DNA from 3 places in the Jeotgalibaca sp. PTS2502 genome. Region 1 is predicted to be linked to each of the others. Evidence: predicted binding sites of a transcription regulator. Region 1 holds the regulator's gene; each other region holds the start of a gene.
What was found. Region 1 encodes Rex, which represses fermentation and respiration genes when NADH is low (regulators of the CRP and FNR family bind a similar motif). Its sites were predicted from a motif close to TTGTGAANTANTTCACAA; they were not measured.
Positions count from the first base shown of each region.

Region 2: the regulator Rex is predicted to act here: its motif matches at 4,194-4,211, upstream of BW721_RS05675 (competence protein ComK).
Region 3: the regulator Rex is predicted to act here: its motif matches at 8,542-8,559, upstream of adhE (bifunctional acetaldehyde-CoA/alcohol dehydrogenase).

Region 1 is NZ_CP019433.1:1,429,038-1,440,108, reverse strand. Features, by position in the region: gene BW721_RS07010 (ABC-F family ATP-binding cassette domain-containing protein) at 1-1,698, opposite strand, end outside; gene BW721_RS07005 (redox-sensing transcriptional repressor Rex) at 2,020-2,649, shown strand; gene BW721_RS07000 (YdiK family protein) at 2,684-2,890, opposite strand; gene BW721_RS06995 (CPBP family intramembrane glutamic endopeptidase) at 2,927-3,598, opposite strand; gene groES (co-chaperone GroES) at 3,810-4,094, shown strand; gene groL (chaperonin GroEL) at 4,120-5,736, shown strand; partial or broken gene BW721_RS06980 (transposase) at 5,914-6,066, shown strand; gene BW721_RS06975 (alpha-amylase family glycosyl hydrolase) at 6,212-8,098, shown strand; gene BW721_RS06970 (sugar transferase) at 8,195-9,589, shown strand; gene BW721_RS06965 (nicotinate phosphoribosyltransferase) at 9,817-11,071, shown strand, end outside.
Region 2 is NZ_CP019433.1:1,155,396-1,166,466, reverse strand. Features, by position in the region: gene BW721_RS05710 (AAA family ATPase) at 37-1,239, shown strand; gene BW721_RS05705 (RloB family protein) at 1,223-1,852, shown strand; gene BW721_RS05700 (hypothetical protein) at 1,867-2,124, shown strand; gene BW721_RS05695 (LysM peptidoglycan-binding domain-containing protein) at 2,238-2,924, opposite strand; gene BW721_RS05690 (DUF2922 domain-containing protein) at 2,977-3,210, opposite strand; gene BW721_RS05685 (DUF1659 domain-containing protein) at 3,234-3,440, opposite strand; gene BW721_RS05680 (sigma-70 family RNA polymerase sigma factor) at 3,507-4,043, opposite strand; gene BW721_RS05675 (competence protein ComK) at 4,274-5,230, shown strand; gene BW721_RS05670 (general stress protein) at 5,309-6,082, shown strand; gene recX (recombination regulator RecX) at 6,279-7,112, shown strand; gene mutY (A/G-specific adenine glycosylase) at 7,109-8,323, shown strand; gene ntdP (nucleoside tri-diphosphate phosphatase) at 8,439-8,984, shown strand; gene BW721_RS05650 (SGNH/GDSL hydrolase family protein) at 9,405-10,688, shown strand; gene pulA (type I pullulanase) at 11,011-11,071, shown strand, end outside.
Region 3 is NZ_CP019433.1:834,684-845,754, forward strand. Features, by position in the region: gene zwf (glucose-6-phosphate dehydrogenase) at 1-355, shown strand, start outside; gene BW721_RS04080 (DHH family phosphoesterase) at 390-1,349, opposite strand; gene BW721_RS04085 (DRTGG domain-containing protein) at 1,365-2,690, opposite strand; gene BW721_RS04090 (metal-dependent hydrolase) at 2,725-3,408, opposite strand; gene BW721_RS04095 (ZIP family metal transporter) at 3,737-4,558, opposite strand; gene dinB (DNA polymerase IV) at 4,560-5,714, opposite strand; gene adhE (bifunctional acetaldehyde-CoA/alcohol dehydrogenase) at 5,871-8,465, opposite strand; gene BW721_RS04110 (post-transcriptional regulator) at 8,695-8,976, opposite strand; gene yajC (preprotein translocase subunit YajC) at 9,005-9,343, opposite strand; gene tgt (tRNA guanosine(34) transglycosylase Tgt) at 9,413-10,558, opposite strand; gene BW721_RS04125 (sugar phosphate isomerase/epimerase family protein) at 10,674-11,071, opposite strand, start outside.

The sequences.
Region 1 (11,071 bases):
ATCTTTTTTCTTCGTATCGGTTTGAGTAGTCGTTGCTAACTCTGCTGCTGCTTCATCGAGAAGCAGTTGGGCGAGCGCAGCTTCTTCTTGTTTCTTCTCGACGTAATAATCGTAATCGCCTAAATAGAGCTTACTACCATCTTCAGATAATTCTAAAATACTCGTTGCAATCCGGTTAATGAAGTAGCGGTCATGCGATACGAATAATAGGGTACCATCGTATTCAATCAAGGCATTTTCCAATACTTCTTTACTGTCGATGTCCAAGTGGTTGGTTGGCTCATCTAGCATCAAAACATTATTCTTTTCCAAGGCTAACTTACACAAAGATAGTCGAGCTCGTTCGCCTCCGCTTAGAGAATAAATGGTTTTGTCAACATCTTCACCGCTAAAGAGGAAGCTTCCTAAAATACTCCTAATTGCTGTTTCATTCATAGTTGGATGCAGATCCCAAATTTCAGAAAGAACGGTTTTATTTTCCGTTAAGTTTTTTTGTTCTTGGTCATAATAGCCGATTTCTAAGTTAGACCCATAATGGATGTCTCCTTTGATAAGTGGTAGTTCCTTGTTAATACTTTTAAGGAGAGTTGACTTACCAATCCCATTTGGTCCGACAATTCCAATGGCTTGATGTTTGCGCAAGTCCATATGAATAGGGGCAGAGAGAATCGTGCTATCATAGCCAATGGCGCCATTTTCTAGAATCATGACGACATTGCCGCTTTCCTTTTCAATGTCAAACGAAAAGCGAGCAGATTTCTCGTCACCTTTTGGTTTTTCGAGTCGAGTCATTTTATCAAGGCGCTTGCGTCGGCTCTGTGCCATTTTAGTAGTTGATGCACGAACTAAATTACGAGCAATATAGTCTTCTAATTTAGCAATTTCGCCTTGTTGTTTTTCGAATTGTTTCATTTCTTGCTCTAATCGGGCTGCTTTTTCTTTTAAGTAAAAGGAATAGTTGCCTTTGTAATAATGGATGCGATTGCGGCTAATTTCATAGACACTGGTAGCGACTTTATCTAAAAAGTAACGGTCATGAGATACGATAAGCAAGGTGCCACGATAAGCGATTAGGTAGTTTTCTAACCAAGCTAATGTATCAATGTCCAAATGGTTAGTTGGCTCGTCCAAAATAAGTAAATCATTTTTTTCGAGTAGGATTTTTGCAAGTGCTAAGCGTGTCTTTTGACCGCCGGAGAGTTGCGAAACAGGTCGTTGGTGGTCTTCCTCGTAAAAACGGAAGCCATGTAGAACGGAACGGATTTCTGACTCGTAGCCGTAAGCATTTTTTTCTTGGATTTCTTGCTGCAAACTATCATAACGTTTTAGAGCAGCTTCAAAGGCTATAGTGTCTTGCATCAACGTTTCATCGGTTAAGGCATGGGCTGCTTCTTCAGCTTCTTTCGTTAGTTTAATAATGGGTTCGAAGACCGACAGCATTTCTTCCCAAATAGTGTTGTCGGAATCAACTGTACTGTATTGGTCTAAGTAACCAATATGGAGATCTTTTTTCTTGGCAATCTTGCCTTCGTCGGTGGGTTCAAAACCAGCTAGTATTTTTAATAAAGTCGATTTACCAGCACCGTTACGGCCGACCAAGGCAATTCTCTCTTGGTCTTGAATGGTAATTTGAATATTTTCAAATAGGACTGCTGAACCGAAGTGACGCGCAAGATTTTGGCCTTGCAATAATATCATAGGTGTATCCTCTTTCTCTATATAATGGTCGTTAAATTGTCAAATAAGAACATGCCATTTCATTTTATCATAGAATTTTAACAAGAGATAGGAACATTAATTGAAAAGCCAATGATTGTGAATAATGTCGCTACTTTTATTTAAAGCTTATGAAAATAAGGGAAACAAAGAATTTTTTTCACAAAAAGATACAAATTAGAGAAAAATACTAGATATTTCACAATGTGGTGCTATAATGTCATTATGTATTAGATTGCTAAGATTATGTGATTATTCTTTTTTATATAGATTTAAAACGTTATGCTGAAAGGGAGCGTTGTAATGTCAACAGAAATACCAAGAGCAACTGCCAGACGGTTGCCAATTTATCACCGTTATTTGAGATATCTGCATAACGCAGGAAAAGCAAGAATTTCATCAAATGAATTAAGTGAAGCTGTCAAGGTGGACAGTGCGACTATCCGTCGTGACTTCTCTTATTTCGGTGCTTTAGGAAAAAGAGGATACGGTTATGATGTGGAGTACCTACTTGATTTCTTCAGCAAAACATTAAATCAAGACCGATTAACAAACGTTGCTCTTATCGGAGTAGGTAATTTAGGTCATGCTTTATTAAATTACAACTTCCACTTGAGCAATAATGTGCGCATCAGTTGTGCTTTTGATGTGAACGAAGAAATTGTTGGCAAAATCGTTAGTGGTGTTCCTGTTTATGATATGTCTGAAATGATTGAACAACTACGCATCCAACAAATCGATGTTGCCATTTTAACAGTCCCTCAAAATGTTGCTCAAAAAGCGACTAATGATTTAACTGAGGCTGGTGTAAAAGGTATCATGAACTTTACTCCGATTCGATTATCAGTTCCAGATGATGTTCGTATTCAAAATGTTGACTTAACGAATGAATTGCAAACATTGATTTATTTCTTAGATAATAATATTTCCTAAATAAAAAACAGTTAAGCCGCGGCTTAACTGTTTTTTATTTAGGATCGATATTTTCCTTGATTTTAAAATACGTATCAAGCATTCTAACGCCGTTAACAATATTATTTGTAGCGAATAGAATACTTAGAATAGCTAAAAAGCCCCAGCCTGATGTGTTGACACTATCAACGGCAAAGTAGACAAATAGCAAACCAAAAACAAATTTCATACCGATTTGGATGAGAATATCTTTTAAAGTCATGAGATTCCTTTCTAAACAAACATAAATAATAAGCGGTTATTGAAACAGCTCAGGGAAATAAAGAGGTAAGCTGGCATAAGCATTCATTAAAGCATGTGCCATGATAGGGGTAAAGATATTATTGGTTTTAAAGTATAAATAGCAAAACCATAATCCTAAAGACCCGTAAACAAGCATATGCCCATCAAAGTGGATAAAGGCGAACAACAATGAGCTGATGACAGCTGATCCGACAATTCCGACACTTGATGAAGAGAGTTGGGCAAAAATCGCTTTTCTAAAGACAAATTCTTCCATGATTGGTGCAAATAAAACAATCATAAAAATTAAGAAAGGATAGTCACTAGCGGTGTCTAACAAGGTTTGTGTATTGACCGATTCAGAAGAGACGTTAAAGACAGCCATTTCAATTAGAGACGTTACAATTTGAAGTACAATTGAGCCGACAAATCCAATTAATCCCCATAACACAATCTTTTTGGTAGGTGCAGATGGTTTATCCGTTAGTTCTGTTGAAGGAGTCCATTCCTTAGTTCGGTTGAGTAAAATCATCCCCATTGTTCCTAAAAAGGCAAATAAAATGGTTAAATTCAAACTCATTTCAATTTGACGATTTTCTGGGAATAAAAACATTAAGGGAAGGGGTAATAGCTGAGCAGCGATGTAAACAAAAATAATTTTAGTCGCTGTAGAAAGTTTCTTTTTCATAAATCTTACCTTTCTGTTAAGGTTAAAAAGCAAGGATGCTTTTTCTTCAATAACGTGAAGTTTAAAGTCTATATGAAAGTATATCACAATTTTAAAAAAAAATAATAGTTTTGTCTTGCATTCACTAGTAGATTTGATTAATATAGAGTCATAGATTAGCACTCTTTGGGTGAGAGTGCTAATTCAAATGATAGATTATGGAGGGATATTTGTGTTAAAACCATTAGGAAACCGCGTTATCATTGAAGTTGCTCAAGAAGAGGAGCAAACAGTCGGAGGGCTGGTGTTACCATCTTCAGCACAAGAAAAATCACAAACGGGTATTGTGATTGCAACGGGCGAAGGAAGAGTAACTGACAACGGTACAAAGATTGACATGGTTGTTAAAGAAGGGGACCGTGTTCTTTTTGAGAAATATTCCGGTACCGAAATTAAATACCAAGGCAAAGATTATCTCGTTATTAAAGAAACAGATGTCGTTGCAATTATTGACTAATTAAATTGATGAGGTGAATAGAATAATGGCTAAAGATATTAAATTTTCTGAAGACGCTCGTGCAGCCTTACTAAGAGGCGTTGATATACTGGCAAATACAGTAAAAGTAACACTTGGACCAAAAGGACGTAACGTTGTTTTAGAGAAAGCATACGGTTCGCCGCTAATTACAAATGATGGTGTTACCATTGCTAAAGAAGTTGAATTAGAAGACCACTTTGAAAATATGGGTGCTAAACTTGTTTCTGAAGTTGCCTCTAAAACAAATGATATTGCTGGAGATGGAACAACAACAGCAACTGTATTAACGCAAGCCATCGTGCGCGAAGGATTGAAAAACGTGACTGCCGGCGCAAACCCAGTTGGTATTCGTCGTGGTATTGAATTAGCAACAAAAGAAGCTGTTGCTGGACTAGCAGAAATTTCTCAAACGGTTAACTCAAAAGAATCAATTGCTCAAGTAGCTGCTGTTTCTTCAGGTTCTCGTGAAGTAGGGGAATTAATTGCTGAAGCAATGGAAAGAGTAGGTAACGACGGCGTTATCACTATCGAAGAGTCAAAAGGAATTGAAACAGAATTAGATGTTGTTGAAGGTATGCAATTTGATCGTGGATACTTGTCACAATACATGGTAACTGACAACGATAAGATGGAAGCAGAACTTGAAAATCCATTTATTCTTATTACTGATCGTAAAATTTCTAACATTCAAGATGTTTTGCCTTTGTTAGAAGAAATTTTAAAAATTGGTCGTCCATTATTAATTATTGCAGACGATGTAGACGGCGAAGCATTACCAACATTAGTATTGAACAAATTACGTGGAACATTCAATGTTGCTGCTGTTAAGGCACCAGGATTTGGTGACCGTCGTAAAGAAATGCTACAAGATATTGCTGTATTAACAGGTGGGACAGTGATTGCTGAAGACCTAGGACTAGAGTTGAAAGATTCAACAATCGAACACTTAGGACATGCAAGCAAAGTTGTCATCACAAAAGATAATACAACAATCGTTGAAGGAGCAGGGGACAAAACTGCAATCGCACAACGCATTGCTCACATTCGCGCCCAAGCAGCAGAAACAACATCAGATTTTGATCGTGAAAAACTACAAGAACGCTTAGCTAAATTAGCAGGTGGGGTAGGGGTTATTAAAGTCGGTGCTGCTACAGAAACAGAATTAAAAGAACGTAAATTGCGTATTGAAGATGCACTTAATGCAACTCGTGCAGCAGTTGAAGAAGGCATTGTAGCTGGTGGTGGTACAGCGCTTGTCAATGTTCAAGCTCGCTTAAGTGCGCTTGAACTAACTGGAGATGAAGCGACTGGTGTTCGTATCGTGGCTCGCGCTTTGGAAGAACCAGTTAGACAAATTGCTGAAAATGCTGGACTAGAAGGTTCTGTTATCGCTGCAAGAATTAAAGGTGAAGAACAAGGCATGGGTTACAACGCAGCAACTGATGAATGGGTAAACATGATTGAAGCTGGAATCGTTGACCCAGCTAAAGTTGTTCGCTCTGCTTTACAAAATGCAGCAAGTGTTGCCGGACTAATCCTTTCAACTGAAAGTGTTGTCGCAGACAAACCTGCTCCAGAAATGCCAGCACCTGGAATGGATCCAGGCATGGGTATGATGTAAGACAAACAAAAAGAGAATGGGCATGCCCATTCTCTTTTTTTGTTGTGTTTTTCGAAAACCCCTGGCTACGCCGGGGGTTCCAAAGAGCTTCAAGCGTGGGGCAAAAAAAACCTCCTTTTATGCTAGAATATGGCTGGTTTCCCGACCGGCACATTCACAATAAAAGGAGGTCGTCCCATGCAGGACAAGAATAGTTTAGCACACAGCAAATGGAGATGTAAGTATCACATTGTTTTTGCCTCAAAATATAGAAGACAAATCATTTATGGAAAGTACCGCCAAAGCATCGGTCAGATTATTCGCGAACTTTGCGAGCGAAAAGCTATGGAAGAAAAAAGTTATTTAATGAATAGAATGAAAAAGCTGTCTGAAGAGGCAGCTTTTTTTGTGTGAAAAAAGTTAGCGCTAACAAATGAAATTTTGTTGCTAATAGATAGAACCGATGATATCGTTTACAAAAAGGGGTGGATTTATTTTGAAACAATTTACTATCATTGTCTTGTCGGTAATCGGTGTACTAACGGCTTGTTCAGATGAGGGTACTCATGATATTACTTCTCAGACTTCTAACGAGCTGGAATTATTAACAACAAAAGAGATTCAGCTTTTACCAGAATATCCAAATCAACAAGATAGTGTTTTATTAACGATTGACGAATCCGTTTATTTCAACGATGCCATTAAAGAAATCACTCTGGATGCGACAGCATTCGGAATTGAAGAACCTATCACAATGGACGAGTCGCTAAATGAAATTAGTTTTGGTGTTGATGATCAGCTTTCACCAGGCGAGAAGACACTTGTGCTAGCTGTGACAGACCAGAATGATCACACCGAACACATCGAAAAAACAATTACTGTAGTAGAGGAAGAGGGGACAGATCGTTCTTTAGCTTTTGATTGGGACGAAGCTCGTATTTATTTTGCTTTAACAGACCGTTTTTATAACGGGGATCCATCCAACGATAATCCCTTTGACGAGGATATTGATTTAGAACACCTTGAGACCTATCACGGTGGTGACTTTCGAGGGTTGATCGAAAAGATGCCGTATTTGCAAGAGTTAGGGATTAATACCTTATGGATAACGCCAATTGTTGATAATATTGATTGGAATGTTAGAGCAGGGGATAATGACAACCAATATGGTTATCATGGCTATTGGGCCAAGGATTTCACACAGTTAGATGAGCATTTAGGCGACTTAGCAACTTTCCACCAACTCATTGAAACGGCTCATGACCATGGCATAAAATTGATGGTTGACGTCGTGTTAAATCATACGGGTTATGGAATGAAGACTGCTGATGGGGATCAATCCATTGCGAATTTTCCGACTAAAGAGGAGCAAATGGTTTTTGACGGGCTGATTCGAACAGAACCCGTTGCCAATCACCAAATTGTAGGTGAGCTATCAGGATTGCCCGATCTACAGACAGAAGAGGCAGATGTAAGGCAACAAATCATTGAATGGCAGACGGATTGGTTGAGAAAAGCTCGAACAAATCGTGGCGATACCATCGATTTTTACCGTGTAGATACGGTCAAGCATGTAGACGATACGACTTGGAAGGCTTTTAAAAATGAATTAGTTAAAGTGAAATCAGATTTTAAATTAATTGGTGAGGATTATGGTGCTTCAATCGATAAGAATGGCGGCTATCTGAATGACGGTGAAATGGATAGCTTATTAGATTTTGAGTTTAAACAAATAGCGGGTAGTTTTGTTAACTGGGATGTTATGGGGGCGCAAGAAAAATTAATTGATCGGAATAATAAGCTGACATCTGATGCGACAATGGGGCAATTTTTATCTAGCCATGATGAAGATGGTTTCCTCTATAAGCAAGCAGGTGGCGACCTCGGTAAGCAAATGGTTGCGGCGTCCCTAATGATTACAGCTAAAGGCCAACCAGTCATCTATTATGGAGAAGAAATTGGCTTAACAGGAGCGGCTGCTAAAAATATGGATAATGGCGAATATAGTGAGAACCGCTATGATTTTGATTGGGAAGCAAGCGAAGGATCGGGCAGTCAAGTTTATAATCACTACAAAACACTATTAAATATTCGCAAAGATTACAGCAAATTGTTTTCTAAAGGAAGTCGCGAAACGATAGCGGGTTCTAATGATGAAGGTTACCTTGTCTTTAGTCGTAGTTATCAAGATGAGCAAGTTGTGATTGCCTTAAATACCTTCGATCAAGAAAAAGAAGTGACAATTGAACTTCCTTTTTCAACAGCTAGCCAAGTCATCGACCGCTATAGTGGCAAAAGCTATACTATACCATCTGATCGTAAACTTACCCTAATCCTTCCTCCAAGAAGTTTAGGTGGCACTGTGATTATAACAATGGAATAGGAAAAGCATCTATACTTTGAGAGTTGTCTCTGTTCCTCTGTTTGATTTCATGCTAAAATAGATGAAGTCATAATGACTTTAAGGAGGTAATAGATCGTGAATCAAAAAGAGGAATGGACAAAATCACGAAAATTCTTCATTATGTTGATTGATTTGCTGCTATTTATCGGTTCATTATTACTGTCTTTCCGCTTGAGATATGGAGCAAATATTCCTATTCGCAATCTTGAAGCTTTTAAAGGCAGTATCATCTATGTTTCTATTGGATTTATCATCGTTAGTATCCTATTTGGAACATACATCTTATATAATAAATCGGTCAGCGACTTTTTATTCATTACCCTTATCGGACAAGTTGTCGTGTCCTTGTATATCATGGCACTGACGTTCGCAGGAAGATGGCTGGCGTTTCCGCGCTCGGTTATTCTGATTCACTTTTTTGTTGGCTGTATCGTCTTGTTTACGTGGCGTGTGCTCGTATTCAAGGTTTACCAAAAATTAAGTGGTAGTAAACGTGTGATGATTGTGGGAATGGAAAAAGAAGTCTTTGCGGCAGTTGATAACTTTTCCAACACAAAGAGCATCCGTCATGTGGTGTCTCATGTGGTTCTGTCTGACTACTATGAAAATGTCAAAAGTCATCTAAATGATATTGATATTGTTTATCTGGCCAGTCAAATTGAAGAATCAGAAAAATTACGCATTTATGATTTGTTAATGCGTGAAGACAAGAAATTCTTCTTGAACACCAGCTTTGAAAATCTTGTGATGGTTAATCCAAACATGATGAATATTGAAGACGAGAGTATTATTGAAGTATCACCGTTTCGAATTGCGTCAGAAGATGGCATCATCAAACGGTTGATTGATATTGTGTTTTCATTGTTGCTTATTATTGTGTCATCACCGATTATGGCAGTGGCAGCTGTCTTAGTGAAACGAAGTTCAGAAGGCCCGATTTTATACAAGCAAACCCGAATGACCAAGGACGGAAAAGAGTTTGAGATTTTAAAATTCCGTAGTATGGGAATTACTGCTGAAAAAGAATCAGGTCCTGTGCTAGCGACAAGCAATGATATGCGTGTCACGCCTGTTGGAAAATACTTGCGTTCCTTACGCATTGACGAGTTGCCTCAGTTGTTTAACGTCTTAAAAGGCGATATGTCGATTGTGGGTCCGCGTCCTGAACGCCCATTTTTTGTCGATCAGTTTAAGGAAGAAAATCCGCACTACTACTTGAGACACAATGTGCGTGCCGGCATTACTGGCTATGCCCAAGTTTACGGAAAGTATGCATCAGACTTTAATAGTAAGCTGAACTTTGATTTAATTTATATTAAAAAATACTCTTTAATTTTAGATTTAAAAATCATGTTGCAAACTGTTAAAATTTTGTTCGATAAGGTAAGCTCACGTGGGTTGGATGAAACCGAACGGACGATGCATTCCGAACAAGAGCTGATTGCTAAAGGAATTAAAGTCATCCATTAAAGATAAGTTTATAAGGGATATCGGCATGTTAAAGTGTCGCTATCCCTTTTTTATAAGCTTTTTATGCTAAAAAAAAGAAATCACAAGGGCTTTGCGTTATAATAATAGAAAAGTAGGTTGGCTACTAGTGTGTATTCAACCAAACGTGTAAATAAGGAGTGCTCATGGTGGGATTAAAATACAATGACGACAGTCTAGCATTACATACGGATTTATATCAAATTAATATGATGAAGACTTATTGGGATGAAGGCATTACAGACAAACATGCTGTTTTTGAGCTTTATTTTAGAAAAAATCCGTTTAAAAATGGCTATGCCATTTTTGCAGGTTTAGAACGATTAGTAGCGTACATTAAGACCTTACGCTTTACTGAATCGGATATTGCTTATTTAAGAGAATCACAAGGTTACCCAGAAGAATTTTTACAGTACTTAAGTAACTTCCGCTTTACGGGTAGTATCCGTTCTGCCATTGAAGGGGAGTTGGTTTTTGCCAATGAACCGATTGTTCAAGTAGAAGGAACATTGGCGCAATGCCAACTCATTGAAACAGCGCTATTAAACATTGTGAACTTTCAAACGCTGATTGCAACGAAAGCTGCTCGTTTACGTTTAGTAGCAGAACAAGATACTTTGATGGAGTTTGGTTCAAGACGTGCACAAGAAATGGATGCATCTTTATGGGGCGCACGTGCTGCCTATGTGGGTGGTTTTGATGCGACGTCTAATGTTCGTGCAGGTAAATTATTTAATATACCTGCAGTAGGAACGCATGCTCACTCACTTGTTCAAGTTTACCGCAATGATTATGATGCCTTTATGGCTTATGCCAAATCTCATAAAGATTGCGTATTTTTGATTGATACCTATGACACGCTTCGCTCAGGCTTACCGACTGCGATTCGTGTTGCCAATGAAATGGGTGATAAGATTAATTTCTTAGGCGTACGTATTGACAGTGGTGATATGGCTTACCAATCTAAAAAAATTAGACAGCAACTGGATGACGCTGGGTACCCTGATGCTAAAATTTACGCATCAAATGACTTAGATGAAATGACGATTTTAAACTTAAAAATGCAAGGTGCTAAGATTGATGTATGGGGAGTTGGAACTTATTTAATTACAGCCTACGACCAGCCAGCATTAGGAGCCGTTTATAAATTAGTTAGTATCGAAGACGACAACGGTAAAATGGTGGATACCTTGAAAATTTCAAGTAATGCTGAAAAAGTGTCTACACCAGGCCGTAAACAAGTTTGGCGGATTACGAGACGAGAAGATGGCAAATCTGAAGGGGACTATGTGGCTTTATGGGATGAACGTCCTGATCAAGAAAAAGAACTCTTTATGTTCCATCCAACCTATACGTATATCAATAAAACAGTGACTGACTTTAATGCACGTCCGGTCTTACAGGATATTTTTATTGATGGTGAATTGATCTATGACTTACCAACGATTCAAGACATTAGACAAT
Region 2 (11,071 bases), 270 kb from region 1:
CATTTATGCTATAATAGTCGGGAAGGAGGGATCATGATGTTAATCGAACTAGTTGTTGAGAATTTTCTTTCTTTTCGAGATGAAGCGACCTTTTCCATGTTGGCCACGACTATACCCGAACATCCAGAAACGATCGCCAGCCATCACAACCTCCAACTCAATAAAGTGAGTAGTATTTACGGTGCAAACGCTAGCGGCAAGAGCAACTTGCTACGTGCGATGGCACTTATTAAAGAGGGACTATTTATCAAAAAAGGTGAGGAAGAAAAATGGATTATGCAAATCCAACCCTTCCATCTCGATGAACGCAGTGAACAAGAGGATAGCTTGCTGGAGGTTAGTTTTCATATAGACAACAGCCTCTATCGCTATGGCTTTTATGTCAACAAGGGCGACATAATCGAAGAATACCTGTATGAAGGATCGACGGTTTGTTTCCACCGTAATCAAGATGGTCATGTGGAAGGGAGTTGGGCTATTGCTATTGATTTGGCAACGAATCGTTTGTATTTAGCGGAATTGATTAGTATGAAGGTTAGTAAGATAACGTCAATTGAAAAGTGGTTTAGCCAAATGCGGATTATTGTAGGCGTGCAACATCCTTATTTTTCGATTTCCTTAGCTAAAATGCATTTGAAAAAATACAAACATAATTTATTAGCTCTGATTCAAGTCGCAGACCCATCCATTCACGACATTGAAGTGAGAGAAACGACTGATCCAACGAGTTTGAAAAAGCGGGATGATTTCTTTGTGATTAAAATGAAACGTTTGCTAGATGGCAGTCTTCAGCCTTATCCAGAGGGCTTCCGCTTTAAGGATGTGGAGTCTGCCGGCACGGTTAAACTTCTGGCATTAGCGGGTCCGATTATTGAAGCTTTGGAGCAAGGTAGTCTCTTAATGATTGACGAAATGGATCAAAGTTTCCATACGTTGATGACACGCTATGTATTGGAGCTATTCCGGGGCGAGTTTAATCCTCACTGTGCCCAATTGGTTTTTTCGACTCATGATATTTCGAATTTGGATAGTGAGTTGTTCAGGCGCGATCAGGTGTGGTTTGTGGAGAAAAAACGTAAGGGTAACAGCGAATTGGTTTCCTTGGTGGAGTACCAGTTTGACCAAGAGGAGCGGAAAAATTCCTTTTCATTTGAACGGCATTATTTGAACGGCAAATACGGGGCGGTGCCTTATTTACCGCCAACGGATTGGTGGTTGGACAATGGGGAAACGACATAAACAACAGCGGCGGCGTGAAAAACGGGAGAGCTACGAACGTGAAGTCGCTACTCGACTGCCACGAAAAACATTTTTGATTGTGTGCGAAGGGACGAAGACTGAGCCCAATTATTTTCGGAGCTTTGAAGTTCTCTCTGCCAAGGTTGAGATTAGGGGGACTGGTCGCAATACCTTGAGCCTCGTTCATTATGCGGAGCAGCTATTGGATGAGCGTGATGAGGAGTTTGATGAGGTTTGGTTGGTTTTTGATAAGGATTCTTTTTCTAGTGTGAGCTTCAATAATGCTGTTTTTTTCTGTCAAGCTCATCACGATAAGGGGTTTAGGGTTGCATACAGTAATGAAGCATTTGAATTGTGGTATTTGCTGCATTTCGAGCTCATTACCAAACCAATCAGCCGCTTTAACTATAATGCTATGCTTAGTAAGCGCATGAAAACTTACTATAAGAAGAACCTACCCAATATGTACCAGCAATTACTGCCTCGTCAGCCACTAGCGATTGAAAACGCCAAACTACTCTATGAGAAACGGTCGAATTCACCAGCCAAGGACAATCCCTCAACAACAGTCTTTCAACTGGTCGAGGAACTCAACAGTCACCTGCGCGATTAAATTAGGAGGAACACATGTATAACAACAGTTTTTTAGGAATGACACTGACAGATGATGGCCTAGCAGTCGCTATCTATTTTTTATCAGACGACAACCTAGCTCAAGAATACCTTTTTAAAAGTAAAGAAGAAGCGGCTCTATTCCACGATTCCTGCCTACGATTTCTAGAAATGATGGAAGACTACGAAGTCACTGAAGCCGAACAACTATTTAGAGAATTTCTCGACAAAAATGTTGTTGAAATGAATTATAAAAGAATCATTTATAAATAAAAAGAAGCCGTTTGGGGCTTCTTTTTGTTTGTTTAGTTGGAGAAGGGAAGTTCAGCCGCCAACAATTGTCCGAACGTCCTCTCGGCTAGGGAAAATCTATTTCAATGCCATATTTATAAAGCTTTCACCTTTAAAATTTGGCCGATGAGAATAAAATCGGAGCTCAAACTGTTCCACCTTTTCAAATCGGCCACACTCACTTGATTTTTACGTGCGAGCGACCAAAGTGTGTCGCCTTTGACGACGAGGTGAAGCAGATAACGATTGGTTAGAGTGGGTGTTTCAATATCCTGCTTGAATTGCGCCATGGAAATGCCCCAAGAAGCGAGGTAGCCATCGGGATCGACATGGGTGGTGCCACCGATATGTTTGCTAATCCAAGAATGCGTCTTGATGCCAGGTTCAGCTAAATTATAGCCCGTATTTAAGGTAACGGGAAGGCCAGCTTCAATAGCAAGCTGGCGTAACAGCCAAACGTAGGCGGCATAGTCTTTATTAAAGGTAGCTAAGTTAGTTGTCCTTGCTAACTCCACTTGTGCATAGGCATAAGGATTGGCATAGGGACCAGCGCCCCATTGGACTAGGCCAACTTTTGCCAGCTGGATAATTTTCCCGCCACCCCCAACCCAGTGAGAGACAAATGCTTGATGAGCATGACGTCTCATATAGGCGATTTCATTAGCTAAACTATTTGCGCCAACGTTATTAGGGTTACCCGATTCATGGGCGATAATACAGAGCGATTTTCTTAGAGGCTGTTGGTTAATAGCCAGCAGTTGTTTTTCAATTGGATAAGTCATGGTCATTCTCCTTTCAAAAAAAGCCGGGAATCAAGTCCCGGCTCATTAATTATTATGCTTCTACTTCAAAAATATCAGTCACGGTGCGTTCAATATAACGGGCACTATCTAAACCGGAATAAGGATTGACGCCTTTTACTTCAAACGCGTCTGTATCTACAATCGTTTGCATCGCGCTCTTCACGTCCTCTGCAGCTAAGTCGGTTACAGGGTTTTTCAAGCTTAAGTTACGGTTTTTGCCTTCAGCAGTTTTGAATTTTAACTCCAATGTTGTTGTCGTTGTCATTTTTTATTCCTCCTCGAATGTGATTAAGCTTTTAAGTAGCGGTGCTTTTCAGTTACAACAGCATGCATATCCGGCAAATCCACTAGACTTGCGACCGCTGCTTGAAAATTACCAATTTGCTGTTCAGATACATTTTCTTTCAAATTACTAAAACGCTGCTTCACTTCTTTTTCGTTTTCAAAATCATTAAAATACAGCTCTAAGTTTGCTTCTTCCCATTGTTTAATCATGTTAATGCCTCCTAGTTGTTAGTGTGTAGTGTCATGACTGCCTACACTTATAACAACGAATTAACTTTAAAAAGTGTTACCCTCTTTTAAAAATAAAGCCTTTTTCTGCAACGACTGGCGCCACCGATAAACTGTTTTTCGTGAGACAGCGTGTTTCTTGGCAATAGCTGTTATAGAGAGCTGGCCCAGCAAACGGTCTGCTAGAAATAGGCGTTCTTTAGGAGAGAGAAGGGTCATTAAGTGTGTCAATTGGTCGGCAAAGATCAGTTCATCAAAGGCGGGATCTTCACTAGCCAAATCAGTTATGTCATCGGAATCTGCTTCTTGGCGGTCAATTCGGCGATTTTCTTTTCTCATTTCATCTAAGAATGCCCAATGGAGGCGTTGGCTGGCATAATAAACAAAGGGATAACGGTTTGTTTCATCAAAGGGGTCTTTGTCAAAGTCATGGTAAGCATCGAATAGTTTCAAACAGCCTAATTGGTAAAAATCATCATAATCTTGCTTGCCTTTGTGGATCGTTAGTTTTTTAAGGCTGGCATAAATGATGCCTTCGAATTGGTGGAGTATGGCTTGCATCGTTTCTTCAGTAAGCTTGTTCATCTCAATCATTCCTTTTAGTGAATTTATGAACTTACTGAGGCCTCAGAACTGTTCGAGCTAACTATAGTCCGAGTATGTATAGTTAGACAAAACGCCAAAATAGATGAGATTTATTACCAAAAAGGTGGTACATAATAAATATGGTTATTTTTGTGAAAAACTAAACATATTGTGGTTTATTTCTCACAAGTGAGGTATAGTTAAGGGAGCGATAAAAGAGGAGGACATTTATGGACTATTTTTTTGATTTTAAAAACCTTCATTATAAAAAATCAGAGCAAGAGGACTTGAATCATCCGTTGTACCGTACGTTTCCAGAACGTATCCCTTTTTTTAACCAAACAAATGAATACGCTTACTTGAACGGAAGTAGCTATCTTTTTGAGGGAGGTGTAGAGTCGAGAAGCTTGTCCCCATTACCGCCCATGGTTCGGATTACTGACAAGGAAAGTATTCGTTATTATTTAAATTATGCGAAAGATTATGATGAAGTTTTTATTGATATGGGGATATTTTGTGTGATTAATGTTTCGGATTATTTAGATCATTATGATTATCAGACGTTGGTTTTCTATGAAGATGGTGTTGTGATTAAATCAAATGAGTCGTCTAATACTGTGATGGAAAAATTATTTTGTAAAGCTGGTGTGGGCTACAATCAAATTCGGTTTATTATTCAGGCTATTGAGGGTAAAGCTCACCACGGCAGTCCGTATGTTTTAGGTAAGGCGAGTTATTTACCGCTCAGAGGTCCAAGTAAAAAAGATGTGACGTGGGTTAGTCTCGGACACTTGGTTCATTTTAGAAAATTATCGAAAGAGCATAAGCGCATTCGTCTTGAATTTAAAAAGCGGCATTCTATCGATATTGATATGGCTATGGATGTATTTCGGCGTCATATTGATTCGGCATCCTATTTATTTTCCTGCCAGCATTCATTTTTAGATAGGGCGTGTCATTTATTTGGGATGTTTCCGCTGCCACATGATGAGGTAGTGAATCCAACGTTATTGCACCAAATCCATTACAGTAATCGTCTTAACAAGCAGCACACTTTGGAGGAGATGGTTATTTTGATGATGTTGTCTTTATGGCGGGAATTTGTTCGAGATGAGCCCTTCAAAGAAAACCCACTGGTTGATGACATCAACGACTTCCTGGCCAAAAAGTTTCCTTCTTACTTTTAATGGTTAAATGGTTATTAGTTGTTATTTGCTAGGTCCTGTCTTAAAATGGACATAGTTGAATGGGAAGGAGTGGCAAGTTTGGAAAAGAGAGTGGAAGGTTCATTTGCGAGTTACGACGATATTCAGGTAGCAATTCAGAATATGCTCGATCAGGGGTATACGGCACAACAGCTTGTTGTTATTAGCCGAAACGAGGAAGCACGTCAATTGGTAGCTGAGTCTGCGGTCGAAGTTGTCGTGACGTCAGACGAAGAAGAAGGTTTATGGGACAAAATTGTAGCGTTCTTTACACTTGATTTGGACGGTGATGATGAGGAAGATTTGTTCGAGAACTACGGCATTGACGAAGACACTTACGAACGCTTTGAAGATGCGTTGGAAAATGGCGAATATGTCCTCTTAATCGACAGTGCGCCACCAGTCCGTCAAGAGCACACACAATACTTAGTACGAGACGGCATCTTACCAGAGGAGGAGGACACAATGAATCATGTCAAACCAGATTGGACAGACGCTGACGACAATGTAAAAGGTGATGTAGAACAGCACTCAATTGAAGCTGGTAAGAAAGCAAACCATCCCCATCCAGATCCACAACCCGAAGTTTCTGCTGGCGGCGATGCCCCAGACTTAAAAGAAGAGGTGACTGGGCAACCAATTGAAGCTGAAGAAGTTGAAGGCGATCCAACCATGGCTGACGACAACCAAAATCTAGCCGATATGCAGTTTGATCATTCGGACTCCCACCCTGAAGTAGAAGAAGATGGTACACCTATTTCGACTGACCCATTTGGTGGCGAAACCGTTGTAGAAGACGATCCATCTAACGTTGAGCCCGACTATAAAAAGTAAAATAAAACTACCAGTGTTGTGCTGGTAGTTTTTTGGTGCGTTTGAATGGCGATGGCGTTCAGAGATAAAAAACAGTCTGACATTCCTCAAAACACCATACCAATAGGAAGCTGGAACAAAAATGAGGCAGGAAACGCCTTACTTTTATTAAAAGTCGTTTGTTTGATATAATAGAAGAACTGGAAGGGGGGATTTTGTGGAAGAGAAGACTGAGCAGCTACCGGAGATTACGATGATTCAGGTTCAGAAACGACGTAAGGATCGGTTTAATATTTATTTGGACGGGGAGTATGCGTTCCCGATTTCGGAGGCAGTTTTGATTAAGACGGGTCTCTATAAGGGGATGACATTGACCAAGGAGCGGCAGGAAACCATCGAGGAGGAAAATTCTCAGTATTTGGCTTACACGATTGCGGTTGATTATTTATCTTATGGTTTGAGAAGTGAGAAGGAAGTCCGGCAGAAGCTGCTGGATAATGAGATTGAGATGCGTTATATTCATACCACGCTCGAGCGGCTGCGTGATCAGATGTATATCAATGACCAGATTTATGGAGAAAGTTATACTCGGACGGCTGCCAATATCAACCGCAAGGGCCCGCGTCAAATTGCACAGGATTTGAAAGCAAAAGGGTTGGATGATGAGACGATTGCCCATTCATTAATGGAGTATCCTGATAACCAGCAACTAGAAAATGCGCAATATCTGGCGGAAAAAGCCATGAACAAGCAAAGCCGAACCTCTTCGAAAGATGCCCAGATGAAAGTCCGCCTACATCTCCAACAAAAAGGCTATCCCAAAGATATTATTAATCAGGTCTTCGAAGGATTAGATAGTGAAAAAAGTGAAGAAGATGAGCTGTTCGCCTTGCGCATTCAAGGTGATAAAGTTTGGCGGCGATACAGTCGCAAGGCTGAGGGCCGTGAGCTCGAGCAGAAAGTAAAAGGAAACCTCTATCAAAAAGGCTTTCCCGGTGATTTGATTAATCAATACATAGAAGAAAAGAAACAGGAAATGGATGTAGAATGACAATTAATAGAAACGACTTAATAAATGAATTAAAAGAAAAATACGGCATCACCATGTGGCCAGAAGAAAAAATTCAAGCTTTTCGAAAAGCCTTGCTTGATTGGTATGACGCAGCAGGGCGCGACCATTTACCATGGCGTTTGAACAATGATCCTTACCGCATTTGGGTATCAGAAATTATGCTCCAACAAACGCAAGTGATTACGGTAATTCCCTACTACAACCGCTTTATGACGCTCTTTCCGTCAATTAAAGAATTAGCTGAAGCCGAAGAGGATGTTTTATTGAAAGCATGGGAAGGGCTGGGCTATTATTCCCGTGTCCGTAACCTCCAAAAAGCAGCCCAACAAATTATGGCTGACTACGATGGCGTTTTTCCTAATCAACCGGAAGAAATTATCAAGTTAAAAGGCATCGGACCTTATACAGCTGGGGCTATTTCCAGTATGGCTTTTGGCTTGCCGGAACCAGCTGTGGACGGCAATGTCATGCGCGTATTTAGCCGTGTGTTTGAAATTGGAGACGATATTGCTAAACCTGCAACACGGAAAATATTTGAAAGTTTGGTTCGGATCCTCATTGATCCAGACCGACCAGGCGATTTTAACCAAGCCATTATGGACTTGGGGACGGACATTTGTGCCCCGAAAAATCCCCGTCCGGAAGAAAGTCCCATTAAGGATTTCAACCAAGCCTACCAAAATGGCACTATGCACCTCTATCCCTTTAAATCAAAGGCCAAAAAGCCTGTTCCTAAAACCATGCAGGGCATTGTTATTCAAAGCGGCGACCATTTCCTTTTGGAGAAGCGTCCCGAGAGCGGCCTGCTAGCTAACTTTTGGACCTTCCCCCTCGTCGAGGAAAACTGGGGCGATTGGCCTAAAATCGAGCAGATTAACTTTTTGGTGGCCGAACCCGCACCTCTTAACGAAGAAGGAATGCATGCTTTAAATACGTTTTTGGATGAAAAATTAAGGATGACCGCTGAGCAGATTCAGCCGGCAGTAGGGTCATTCACCCATGTTTTCAGCCACCGTAAGTGGGATATTACGGTTCATCATGTGGCTGTTGAAGAGATGAAAGAGGACTTGCCAGAAAATATGCAGTGGGTGAGTCGATTTGATTTTCCTGACTATGCCTTTGCCGTTCCGCAACAGAAAATGTGGGAAATAATCTGGAAAGAAAATCGAAAATTCTTGCAATCATTTTAATAAGAATGGTCACAGCCTTTCAATCTTATGTTATACTACTTTGTGAGTGTAAAACTGTTAGATTAAAAGGATTCGCCTTTTAATCCATAAAAGATATAGAAAGTTGGGCACCGTGATGCATCATCCAAAAGAAGGAGAATTCATCACTATTAAAAGTTATAAGCATGACGGCAGCCTACATCGCACCTGGCGTGATACGATGGTGTTGAAAACAAGTGATCAATCGATTATTGGTTGTAATGACCATACTTTAGTGACGGAGGCAGATGGCCGTCGCTGGGTAACGCGTGAACCGGCGCTATTGTACTACCATAAGCATTACTGGTTTAACGTGGTAACGATGATTCGTCAAAAGGGTGTTTCTTATTACTGTAACTTGGCATCTCCTTATGCGATTGACGAAGAAGCGTTGAAATATATCGATTATGACTTGGACATCAAAGTATTCCCAGATGGTGAAAAACGATTGTTGGATGTGGATGAGTACGAATTGCACCGCAAGCGTATGAGTTATCCAAATGAAATTGACCATATCCTAAAAGAGAATGTCAAAATCTTAGTTGATTGGATCAACGAGGAAAAAGGTCCATTCTCAAAAGAGTATGTTGAACTTTGGTATGAAAGATATTGTCAGCTGTCGCACCAGAAAAATAACAAGTGATGAAGTAGATGGACAGCCTCTGACGAGGCTGTTTTTTTGTAGACTAGGGGATTATAAGTTCAGCCATCAATGTCTAGCTCCCAAGTCCTGACCTAGTGAAAAAAAGATAAATTTGCCCCATTGCGCGCTTCGCTGCTCATTCAGGGTCAAATTTCCTATTTTTTCATAGGCCAAGGCGGACTTGTCCGCTTTTCTTATGATTAGGTGTTGGTGGAGTGAATAGAAATAGTAAAATCAGTTTCTACTCACTAAGACTGCTAATGGAGGAGTTCATCGTCAAGTAAACCTTTGACCTTTCACAAAATGCACAATAATAAAGACGATAAAAAAATATTTAGTTATTATCGTGCAATTGTGATGTTTTTATATTATTATATGAAGGGTATTAAAAACTAACTATTATTACAGGAGCGAATATAATTGAAGAAAAAGGAAATTTTTCTTGTAGTGGCTATGGGAATCTTAACAGTCGGCGTGATTGTTTTTGGATTTATTTATAGTCGCAACCAAAGACAAGAAATAGCAAACAGCCAAGACTATCAAGAAATCAGCCAAGCAGATTCATTTGAAGAACGTAAAAAGAAAAAAGAAGAAGAAAGACGTGCATCGTTCCTTGCAGCTTTTGATGAAAATAGGGAAGAAAGTACGGTCGCAGATTTCTTACAATATGTGAAATACGGTAAAGGCGACACAGCGATTACCTTTTTCGGTGAAGTAGAAACGGATGCGGCATGGATTGTTGATAATATGAATGCCTTATCTAACGAGCGTTTGTTCAGCGAAATGAAAATGAATTTTGTGAGCAGCCTTGATTTAGATGAAGGATTAGAAAGTAAAACGGACGAATTAGTTGCAAGTCAGCCAGATGTTATTTTCTATTTTTCACCATTGCCAGTTAATGAGATCGTTGATTGGACTTGGGAAGGCGAAGCAGTTTACGAAAGTAACATCACAGAGGTTTTCACAGCTTATGATGCGATTAAGGAGAGTTTGCCTGAAACGCTAGTCGTTCTCGTTACTCCTCCACCAGTTGAATCTTATGAAGGTGAAAATGGTGTGGAATCCTACCACCAACCTGAAATTAATGAGATGATCGCTATCAGCGAAGAAAATGGCTTGCCTGTTTATAACTTACACGACCAAGTGATGGAAAGTCTGACAACCAATAATGCGACAATTGAAAGTTTATACACAGAAGATGGTAGTTTGACTGAAGAAGGTCAAACATTAGTAAAAGATTTCTTCTTTAAAAATTTAAAAGAGTTAAAAGTGAATTCGACGACTGCCTACCATTTAGATGGCGAGCCAGCTGAAGTAGATATCGTTTTTGACGAAGTTTTAGAAGAAGAAGAGTCTTCTGAGGAAGAGAGTGTTGAAGAAGTTGTTGAGGAAGAATATGTAGAAGAATGGTCAGAGGAAGAGACTGACTGGGGATGGGAAGAACCTGTGGAAGAAGAGCCAACTTGGACTCCGCCAGCATCTTCAGAAACACCAACGACGCCAGTAGTACCGACTCAACCAACACCGACACCAACACCGACTCCGCCAGCATCTGAAGAGCCGCCAGCATCTGAGGAGCCGCCAGCATCTGAAGAGCCGCCAGCATCCGAGGAACCGCCAGCATCCGAGGAGCCAACTGAGCCAGAAGAACCAACTGAGCCTGAAGTTCCAGCGTTCTCTGAGGTTGAAGATAGTGCTGAATAATGAAAAAACTCTCATAAATACCAAAAAATCAAATATCCGTCTTTAAGCTCAAACAGAGAACGTTTTTTAATAACGTTCTCTGTTTTTTTGCATTCTTTCGAACCTTTTCAATCGTTCATAAACCTAATGTTTCGAAATAGAAACAATGAACAAGTGTTATAAAATAAGCAAACGTTCAAAAGTAACGATTTGCTAAATTTAGGTAAAAAAGCTTAAAAAGCACTAAAAGTTGCTGTATAATACCAAGATAGAAATCATTATAATTATAAAATACTGATAGAAACCATTAAATTAGTTTTTGCCGTTTAGAAAGGATTACAACATGAATAAAAAAGTGAGACACTATAGAGACCATGCAGGAGCTTCTTATGCTATGCCCATTA
Region 3 (11,071 bases), 590 kb from region 1:
AGAAGGATTCTCACTGCGCCTCAATACAAAACGTGTTGGGCAAGGTACCGAAATGAAAAACATTCGTATGCACCAAATTTTAGATAAGGAAACGCAAGCAAACAGTCCTGAAGCCTATGAACGCTTGTTATTAGACTGTTTGAATGGTGATCCAACTAACTTCACCCACTGGCATGAAGTTGAACAATCATGGCGCTTCATTGACCAAATCCGCAAGGTTTGGGATGAGCAACCTGATCCAATCCGACTTTATGAAAGTGGCTCTATGGGACCAAAAGAAAGCTACGAGTTATTAGAACGTGATGGCTATCGTTGGACTGAGTTTAATTGGAAGCCAAAAAAAGAAGAAATCTAGCAAAAAAACAGCCGTCGTGACGGCTGTTTTTGTTTTATTGTTTACTCCATTCAACCATCAACTCTTCAAATTCATCAATAATTTGATTAATCTCGGCTAAATCTTTAGCGTTTGCGCCACTAGCTAGGGGATGTCCACCACCGTCATGACGTTTTGCTACTTCATTAATGATTGGGCCTTTCGAACGTAAACGGCAACGGTAACCACCCTCTTCCTGTTCAACAAAAATCGCCCAGCACATAACACCTTCAATGGTTCCAGGCAACGATACAACTGGCGCTGTATCACTGTCAGTCGCATCGAATTTCTCTAGGATGTCACGGCTTAAGATAATATGACCTACGCCTAAATCACTAATCTCTACATTCTGTAAAACAAATCCTGATAAGTTAGCCACTTTCTTGCTGTTTGTATTCATTAATTGACCAATTTCAGATGCTGAGAAATCAAATGTCATTAATTCTGCAGCAATTTGCATGGTGCGCGGACTAGTCGCTGCATATAAAAAGCGTCCAGTATCTCCAACGATACCCGCATAAAGTGCTCGTGCAGCTTCTGTATTCAGCGGCAGTCTTTCTCCTAAATAAAGTGACAAATCTGCAATGATTTCACTACATGAACTGGCTTGCGTGTTCACCAAACTAATATCGCCATAATGGTCTTCATCAGGATGATGATCAATTTTAATAAGTGCCTTGCCTGTAGAAAATCGTTTATCATCAATACGCGGACGGTTAGCTGTATCTGTTACAATCACTAATGCATCCGTATATTGGTCTGTTTCAACTTGGTCCATTTTTCCGATGAACATTAAACTATCCTCTTCTTCACCCACTGCGTAAACAGTCTTTTTTGGAAATTGTTGGCGAATTAAGTGAGCTAGCCCTAGTTGAGACCCTAATGCATCAGGGTCTGGTCTAACATGACGATGGATAATAATTGTTTGGTTTTCTTTAATCGCTTGGTAAATAGATTCATATAATTCATTTAACAAAATAAGTGAGCTCCTTTATGTTCGTTCCATAATTTGACAAACGACAATTGCTTTCGCAACAATCGAATTTTCTAAATAAACTTCTACGTCTAGTTTTGATGATCGTCTTCCTAATTCAAAAATATTCGTACGGATATCTATAATACTATCAATCTGGATCATTTTGAAATGATGAACATCCATCTGCTCAATCACTGCATTGCGTTTTTGGAATTGATGGAGTATTTTTTTAGTAACATTAGATATCACTTCACACAAAACTCCGAAGGAAACCGTCCCAATATTATTCGTCATTTGTGGCGTTACTTGGAAGCGATAAACTGGTAATTCATCTCCTGTTGTTTCACGTTCCACAACTTCAAGTCCACTCAAAATTTGATCTTCAATAGTATTGCCGACTTGGGGCTGACGTTGTGCTAATTGCATGGCTTTCATTACGTCTTGTCTTGAAATGATACCTAAAAGCTGCAGGTTATCTTTTACAACAGGCAACACTTCCAAACCATCCCATATCATACGGTGGGCCACACTAGCGACACTCATATGGGTTTTTGCAATTACTGGCTCCTTTGTCATAACCCGTTCCATTGATAAACTATCCAACTTACCGAGTGTATCCTTAGCCGTAATCATTCCCACTAAACGCATATTGTGATTCACAATTGGGAAGCGTGAATGTTTACTGGATTCATTTAACTGGCGGTAATCCAGTATCGTTTGATCCATATATAAAAACTTTGTATCCTCAAGTCTTGTAAAAATATCATTTACTAACATGATTTCTTTTTTTATTAATTGGTCAGTCATTGCTCTATTAATCATAGTTGCTACTGTAAAAGTGTCATAGGTTGTTCGTAAAATCGGCATTTCTACCTCATCGGCCAATTTTAAAATATCTTCATCTGTATCAAAACCACCCGTGATCAATACAGCAGCGCCTTTTTCTAAGGCATATTTCTGAATATTATTTCTGTTACCAACAATCATCAACGAACCTGGACTAACATAGCGATCCATAGCATCTTGTTGCATGGCACCAATAATAAATTTATTCAAGGTTTTATCTAAACCATTTCTTCCGCCTAGAACATCTCCTTCGATAATATTAGCAATTTGCCCAAAAGACAGGGTCTCAATGTTATCTTTTGATTTTCGTTCAATTCGGATGGTTCCAACCCGTTCAATTGTTGAAACTAAACCTGTATTCTCAGCATCCTTAATCGCTCGATAAGCGGTTCCTTCAGACATATTCATATTTTTTGCAATAGATCGCACAGAAAGTTTTTCTCCAACTGGCAGTGTTTCGATATATTGAATAATCTGTTCGTGTTTAGTTGCCATTTTCTATTCCCTCACCTTTAACATCTTAATGTTTTTATATCTCTAGACTTTCGCCTACTTGTAAAATAAGCCCAACCTCTTCATCTAATAAGGCTGTAAAAGCGAAAGGATCTTGTTTAATGAGCGGGAAGGTATTGTAATGAATCGGAACCGCTCTTTTTGCTTGTAAAAATCGAACTGCTCGTGCAGCATCCACAGGTCCCATAGTATAGTTATCACCGATTGGTAATAAAGCCAAGTCAATCGCCATGCTTTCTCCAATTAAAGTCATATCTGAAAACAAAGCTGTATCACCAGCATGATAAATCGTCTTGCCTTGGTTTTGGATTAATACACCCGATGCAAGACCTAGAGGAACGACTGTGCCATCAGCCTCTTCATAGCTAGAGCCATGAATGGCTGGTGTTAATTTGATATAAGCAAAATCAAATTGATAACCACCACCCGGCTGCATGCCGTGAACCTCTAGCCCTTTTTTGCTAAAATAGTCTGCTATTTCTACGGTAGAAACAATTAGAGCATTTGTCCGCTTCGCAATAGCTTCAGTATCACCGATGTGTTCGTTGTGACCATGCGTAATAATAATCACGTCACAAGTAACTGTATTAACATCCAAGTCAGATAAAGGATTTCCTGTTATAAAAGGGTCAATAAGAATTTTCTTTTGGTTTGATGTTTCAATCATAACACACGATTGTCCATGCCAAGATAATTTCATTTTAACCATCCTCCCTACTCCTACTAGCTGTATTACTCTGTTACTATCCTACCATGAAACAGATGATTCTCCAACTAAGAAAAGCGGACAAGTCCGCCTTGGCCTATGAAAAAATAGGAAATTTGACCCTGAATTGTCAGGAGACTTCACGCTTCAGCGGGTTAGTCGAATGATATACGTTAGCGAGCAGCGAAGCGCGCAATGGGGCAAATTTATCTTTTTTTCACTAGGTCAGGACTTGGGAGCTAGACAGTGATGGCTGAACTTATAATCCCCTAGTCTACAAAAAAAGCATGAAGTGACAAGCACTTTATGCTTTTTAAACTTTCTAACCTAGAGCTACATCTAGTATCATCATAACGGTAAAACCAACCATCAATCCGATAGTAGCAATGTCGCTATTTCCATTGTTTTGAGATTCTGGGATCAATTCTTCAACCACCACAAAAATCATTGCTCCTGCTGCGAAAGCTAATGCGTAAGGCAAAATGGCTTGCATGGATAGGACCGCAGCTGCTCCAATAACCGCAGCAACAGGCTCAACGATAGCAGATAGCTGCCCTAAATTAAACGCCTTCCATCTGCTATGTCCTTCTGCTCGAATCGGCATAGAAAGAGCAGAACCCTCTGGAATATTTTGTAAGCCAATCCCTAAAGCCAAACCAATGGCGCTCATCAGTGTGTTATCAGTTGCTATCCCATGAGCTGCTGCTCCAAATGCAACACCCACTGCTAACCCTTCTGGAATATTGTGAATAGTGATAGCTAAGAATAAGAGCAAATTACGTGAAGCTCCTGTATCCAGTCCTTCTCGGTTTTCAATAGGTTCTCCTAAGTGTAAATGGGGAATAATCGCATCTGTTAACCTTAAAAAAGCACCCCCTAGTAAGAATCCTATCGCTGCTGGAACCCATGAAAAGGCTGCATAACCATTTTCTTCTGCGTATGAGATTGATGGTGCTAAGAGCGACCAAAACGATGCTGCTATCATCACCCCCGCAGCAAACCCACTCATCACATCTAGTATTTTTCGATTAACTTTTTTAAAAAAGAATACAAATGCAGAACCAATTACGGTGCATCCCCAAGTAAATAATCCAGCAATTAACGCTTGTATGACTGGACTGAGTTGACTAAAACTTTCTAACATATTACGTCTCTCCCTGCTTGAAATGATTTTTATCCCATAAGGGTAATTGCACATTTTGATAATACTGTGGTGCCAGTTGATTAACTGTAATGCCTAAAAGGCGAATTTCTTTGTCAATATCGCCGTGTTCCTGCCAAAGTTCCATTGCTTCCCAGTACAGGTCTTCGCTACTATTAATAAACTCTGCCAGTTTTTTCTGACGCGTTAAAGTTGTAAAATCACCATAACGAATTTTCAGAACAACAACTTGTCCGTGTTTCTTGTGTTTACGAAGACTATCGGCAACTGAACCAGCTAAATGCTTTAACTCTTCTTCCACCTGATCGTCTCTCACTAAAAAATTCCGATAAGTGTTCTCCTTACCGATTGACTTACGTTCTCGATTAGGCGTGACAGGACTATTATCAATCCCTCTGACCTTACGGTACAAAACGTAGCCCATCTTTCCGAAATCATCAATCAACACTTTAGCTGATAGTTGATAAAGGTCTGCTCCCGTTGAAATAGCCATCTCTTTTAACTTTTCAGCGGTTCGTTTACCAACACCGTAAAATTTCTCAATTGGTAGATCAAATAGAAAGGCTTGGGCTTTTTCTGGTTCAATGACCGTTATTCCGCTCGGCTTCTTCACATCCGATGCGACTTTAGCTAGAAACTTATTATAAGACACGCCTGCAGAACAGGTTAAATGGAGTTCCTGCCAAACTTCTCTTTGAATTTGCCTAGCAATCAAAGTTGCGCTAGGCTGATTCACTTTATTATTCGTCACGTCTAAGTATGCTTCGTCCAAAGATAGTGGTTCAATTATATCCGTATAGCGTTGAAAAATGCCTCTAATTTGAGCTGATACGGTTCGATAATAATCCATCCGAGGTGGAATAAAAACAGCATGAGGACACTGTTCATAAGCAAGTTGAGCGCTCATAGCAGAGTGAACACCAAATTTTCGTGCTTCGTAGTTAGCTGTTGTTACAACCCCACGTCCACCAGTCTGTCTAGGATCTCGTGCAATGATAACGGCTTTGCCTTTCAGGCTAGGATTATCTCGTTCTTCAACAGAAGCATAAAAAGCATCCATATCAATATGGATAATTTTTCGATTTTGGTTATTTTCTGGTTCTTTAAAGGTCAATAGACCGTAACGCAACCTGCTCACCTCGCTTCTTCTAGTTTATTTTAAGCTACCACAGTTATTTTTTTAAGTATCCCTAAATTCATTTCTATTATAATCTCTTTTAGCCTAGAGAGCAACAAAGGGACTCGGTTTGCCCGAGTCCCTTTGTTAGATAAATTCAATTATTATTTACCGTAATTATTTGCCATAGTATGCTGCTGTTAGAACTTGTTTTAGTTCACTGATTAACGGTTGTTTTGGATTAGCTGTTGTACATTGGTCTTCGAATGCTAATTCGGCAAGCTTATCGCCATCGCGTTTCAACCAGTCTTCTGGTACGCCTTCTTCTTGGAAGCTCATTTTAATACCCACATCTTTACCTAATTGGTAAACAGCATCTGCTAAAGCTTCAACTAATTCTTCTGTTGTATTGCCTTTCAAACCAATATAGCGAGCAATCGTTGCATAATCTTCATCAGCGCGGAATGATTCATATTTTGCCCACATACTTAATTTTGAAGGTTCTGAAGCATTATAACGAATAATGTGTGGTAACAAGACTGCATTAGTTCTACCATGAACAAGGTTCCATAGCCCACCAATTTTATGTGCTAGTGAGTGAGAAATACCTAGGAAGGCATTTGCAAAAGCCATACCCGCAATCGTTGATGCGTTATGTACTTTTTCACGAGAATAAGCATCACCTTTATTATAAGAATCTCTTAAGTGGTCAAAGATTAATTTAATAGCTTGTAAACTCAATCCTCTTGTATAGTCATTTGCAAGAACAGAAACATAAGATTCAATAGCATGGGTTAGAACATCCATACCTGTATCTGCTGTTACTACTTTTGGAACACTGTAAACGAATTGTGGATCGACGATTGCCACATCTGGTGTTAGTGCGTAGTCTGCTAATGGGTATTTAATATGTGTTTCACTGTCTGTAATAACTGTAAATGGTGTTACTTCAGAACCAGTCCCTGATGTTGTTGGAATACATACCAATTGCGCTTTTTCCATCGGTTCAATCTTGTAAGTCCGTTTACGAATATCAAGGTATTTTTGTTTCGCTCCGAAGAAGTTACTTTCTGGATGTTCATAGAATAACCACATTGCCTTAGCAGCATCCATTGGTGAACCACCACCGATTGCAATAATCGTATCTGGCTTGAAATCTCGCATTTTTTCAGTTCCACGATTAACTGTATTCGTTGAAGGGTTTGGTTCAACATCAGAGAAAATTGTATAAACTACTTTATTTTTACGACGTTTTAGTTGCTCAAGTACAATGTCAACATAACCTAGTTTCATCATGCCCTCATCACAAACGATGAATACACGTTCAATGTCTCTCATGTCACGTAAGTAGCGAACTGAGTTTTCTTCAAAATAAATTCTGTCAGGAACTTTAATCCACTGCATATTATTTCTCCTTTTAGCGATGGTTTTAATATTTAGTAAATCAAAGGCAGAAACGTTACCAGATACAGAGTTTCTTCCGTAAGAACCACAGCCAAGTGTTAATGATGGAATATTGTTGTTGTATAGTCCACCGATACCACCTTGAGCAGTTGGTGAGTTCACTAAAATACGACACGCCTTCATTTGTTTCCCAAATTCTTCAACCAACTGATCATCGGTTGTGTGAATACACGCTGAGTGACCAAGACCATCCAAATCAAGCATCGCCTTACATAAGTCAAAGGCATGGTCAGTTGAGTTTGATTTCATCATTGCTAACACAGGTGATAATTTTTCTCTTGATAATGGGTAGTCAGCTCCTGCACCTTCTAATTCAACAATAATCAATTTTGTATCTTCTGGCACTTTAATACCTGCTAATTCAGCAATCTTAACAGCTGGCATCCCAACAATTTGCGGATTAATTGCTTGTTTGTCTTCACGCATAATCGCAGCTTCTAACTTAGCGATTTCTTTTTCTTTCACGAAATAAGCACGTCTCTTAATGAATTCTTGTTTAACCTCGTCGTAAATTTCTTTATCGACAATCGCTGCTTGTTCAGAAGCACAAATCATACCATTATCAAATGTTTTTGAAACAATCAAATCGTTGACCGCTTTTTTAACATTAGCTGTTTTTTCAACATATGCAGGCACGTTACCCGGTCCTACACCAAGAGCTGGTTTTCCAGTTGAATAAGCAGCCTTTACCATTGCTGATCCACCTGTTGCAAGGACAGCTGCTACATCTGGATGGTGGATTAATAAATTTGTTTTCTCCATTGAAACACCATCAATCCATTGAATACAATCTTCAGGTGCACCAGCTTCAAGCGCTGCTTGGTACAGCACTTTAGCTGTTGCAATCGAACACTTTTCTGCACTTGGGTGGAAAGAGAAAATAATTGGATTGCGTGTTTTCATCGAAATAAGTGATTTGAAGATTGTTGTTGATGTTGGATTTGTTGTTGGTATAATCCCTGCAAGTACACCAAGTGGTGCTGCAACTTTAATAATTTGATCAACTTCATTATCTTCAATAATGCCGACTGTTTTATTTTTTTTAATGTTATGCCAAATATTTTCTGAAGCATAAATATTTTTCAAACATTTATCTTCATAAACACCACGCCCTGTTTCTTCTACGGCCATTTTAGCTAATGCCATATGTTGATCAAGCGCTGATAACGCCATATGTCTAACAATGTTATCTATTTTTTCTTGGTCTAATTGTTCCATTTTTTCAAGAGCTTTTAACCCTTTAGTTGTTAGACCATTAATAATATCTTGTGATGTTTTCTGAACGTCTTTTACTTTTACTTCTGCCATAAAAAGTCATCCCCTTTTTTTGTTCTTCTTTTCACAAGTTATTATATTACAGCTGTTTTCAAAAGTAAATACCCTTTTGTAAAATAATTCACAAGTATAACAAACGCCTATATAAAAGCGAAACTGTTTCATTATCTATTTAATAGCAATGAAAGCGCTTTTGTGATTAAATGAACAATACAGATAAAAAAAGAGTCGCAATTTGAAATTTGCGACTCTTTTCAGCTTTTTAAAAAAATTCTTCAAAATTTATTTCCTCAAGTGACGATACATTATAAACTTGTGCTTCTAACGATTTGTAATCAAAGTATTGATTAACAGATGCGTTAAGAATATCGGCTACTTGCTGATAATAATAGGACGGTATGGAATGTTTCCAGACAAAGCTCTTAAAACATAAGATTAGATCATCTGTTTCGATGTTCGAATAACCTTCTTTAGAAAATTCCGATACCTTTAATTCAAACCATGGACGCAATTCTTCATAGAAATCAGTATTTTCTTCAGTCATTCGCTCATCACTCCATTTTGAATAAGAACTATTCGTTCGTTTCTTCTATTTCTTGAACGATTTCGTCTGCCTCAATGGTACCTGCATCTGTTGAAACAGTAGATGCTTTGACAACGCGTGAAATAGCTCGTTTCTCAAATGTTAAGAAAATACCTTCACAGTCTAGTGTAACAGTTTGTTTCGTTGTATCGACTTCATCAACAACACCATGTAATCCGCCAATTGTAATCACGCTGTCACCAGATTTAATTTCATTTAGCATGTCTTGTGTTTTCTTTTGTTGTTTCTTTTGAGGACGGATTAGAATGAAGTACATCGCTCCAAATATTAGTCCGTAAAATAAAATCATTGTTAGTCCTTGTGGCATGTTAATTCCTCCATTAATTTAATCTATACATCAAACTTTACCAAAGTAAGAGCTTACTTACCAGTTATTTTAGAATTTTTTAGCATTTTTTTGATTATAGCCGTATTCTTCCATAAAGGCTTCTCGGAATTCTAACAAGTTATCATCCATAATGGCTTGACGAACTTGTGTCATCAAATTAATTAAGAAGTGTAGATTATGGTAACTCGTTAAACGAAGACCAAATGTTTCATCTGCTTTAAATAAATGACGGATATAAGCTCGTGTATAGTTTTGACACGTATAGCATGAACAGTTCTCATCTAATGGACGGAAATCACGCTCATAAATGGCATTTTTAACGACTAAGCGACCTTTGCTTGTCATACATGTTCCATTACGCGCAATTCGCGTTGGCAACACGCAATCAAACATATCGACTCCACGAATAACGCCATCAATTAACGAATCTGGTGCACCAACACCCATTAAATACCTTGGTTTATGGTCTGGAATAACAGGCGTAATATAATCCAAAACTTCATTCATTTCTTCTTTTGTTTCACCAACAGATAGACCACCGATAGAATAGCCTGGGAAATCCATGCCAACGAGGTCCTTAGCACTTTGCATACGCAAGTCTTTGTAACCTGCTCCTTGAATAATACCAAATAAGCCTTGTTGATCTGACTTTTTATGAGCCTTCATGCCACGCTCTGCCCAACGACTTGTCCGTTCAACAGATCGCTTGATATAATCATAGCTCTCATCAAATGGTGGACACTCATCAAAGCTCATAATAATATCTGCACCTAATTTATTTTGAATGTCAATTGCTTTTTCAGGTGATAGGAACATTTTCGAACCATTCAAATGGTTTCTAAAATGAACACCTTCTTCTGTAATTTTACGATTCTCTGCTAAAGAGAATACTTGGAAGCCGCCAGAATCAGTTAAAATTCCTTTGTCCCAGTTCATAAATTTGTGCAGACCACCTGCTTCTTCCACAAGGTCAGCACCAGGACGTAGCCACAAGTGATAGGTATTACTCAAAATAATTTGTGAGCCCATATCTTTTAATTCTTCTGGAGCCATTGATTTAACAGTTGCCAATGTTCCAACTGGCATAAACATAGGAGTTTGAAATGTCCCATGAGGTGTAATAATCTCACCCAATCTAGCGCCAGTATGTTTTTCTTTTTTTATTAACCGATAACGGATTGCTGGTTCAGTCAATTTATTCCCTTCCTTCTGAAACTAATCATTACACAGTATATCACAGTTACTTTCGTCTTGAAATAAAAATGAGAGTAAGCTCACCGTCTGAAAGACGATTTACTTACTCTCGTTTTTAGTAGATTAGTTGTTCTTTTTCAGCTTTTAAAACATCAATTGCTGTTTCTTTATTACCACATGGGTACTCAATTGCTGCTGGAATATTTTCTGGAAAAACAGCCAATACATCTTGTATATCAATTTCTCCTGTCTCAATTAAAGCAAGTTCAAGCTGATGGTCTGGTGTCTGTTTCACATTTTTAATATGAATATAGTTGACATAATCCTTTAGAACAACAGCTGCTTCTTCGGCTAATTCTTGAATGTATAGAACATTTCCGGTGTCAAAGGTCAATTGAATCGGTAATTGCTCGGAATGAGCAACGAAGATAAAATCAGACAAAGCTTTTGCCGAGCCGCCCTCAATAGTCTGATCATTTTCAATCGTTAATTGAATATCAGGATACTGCTTGA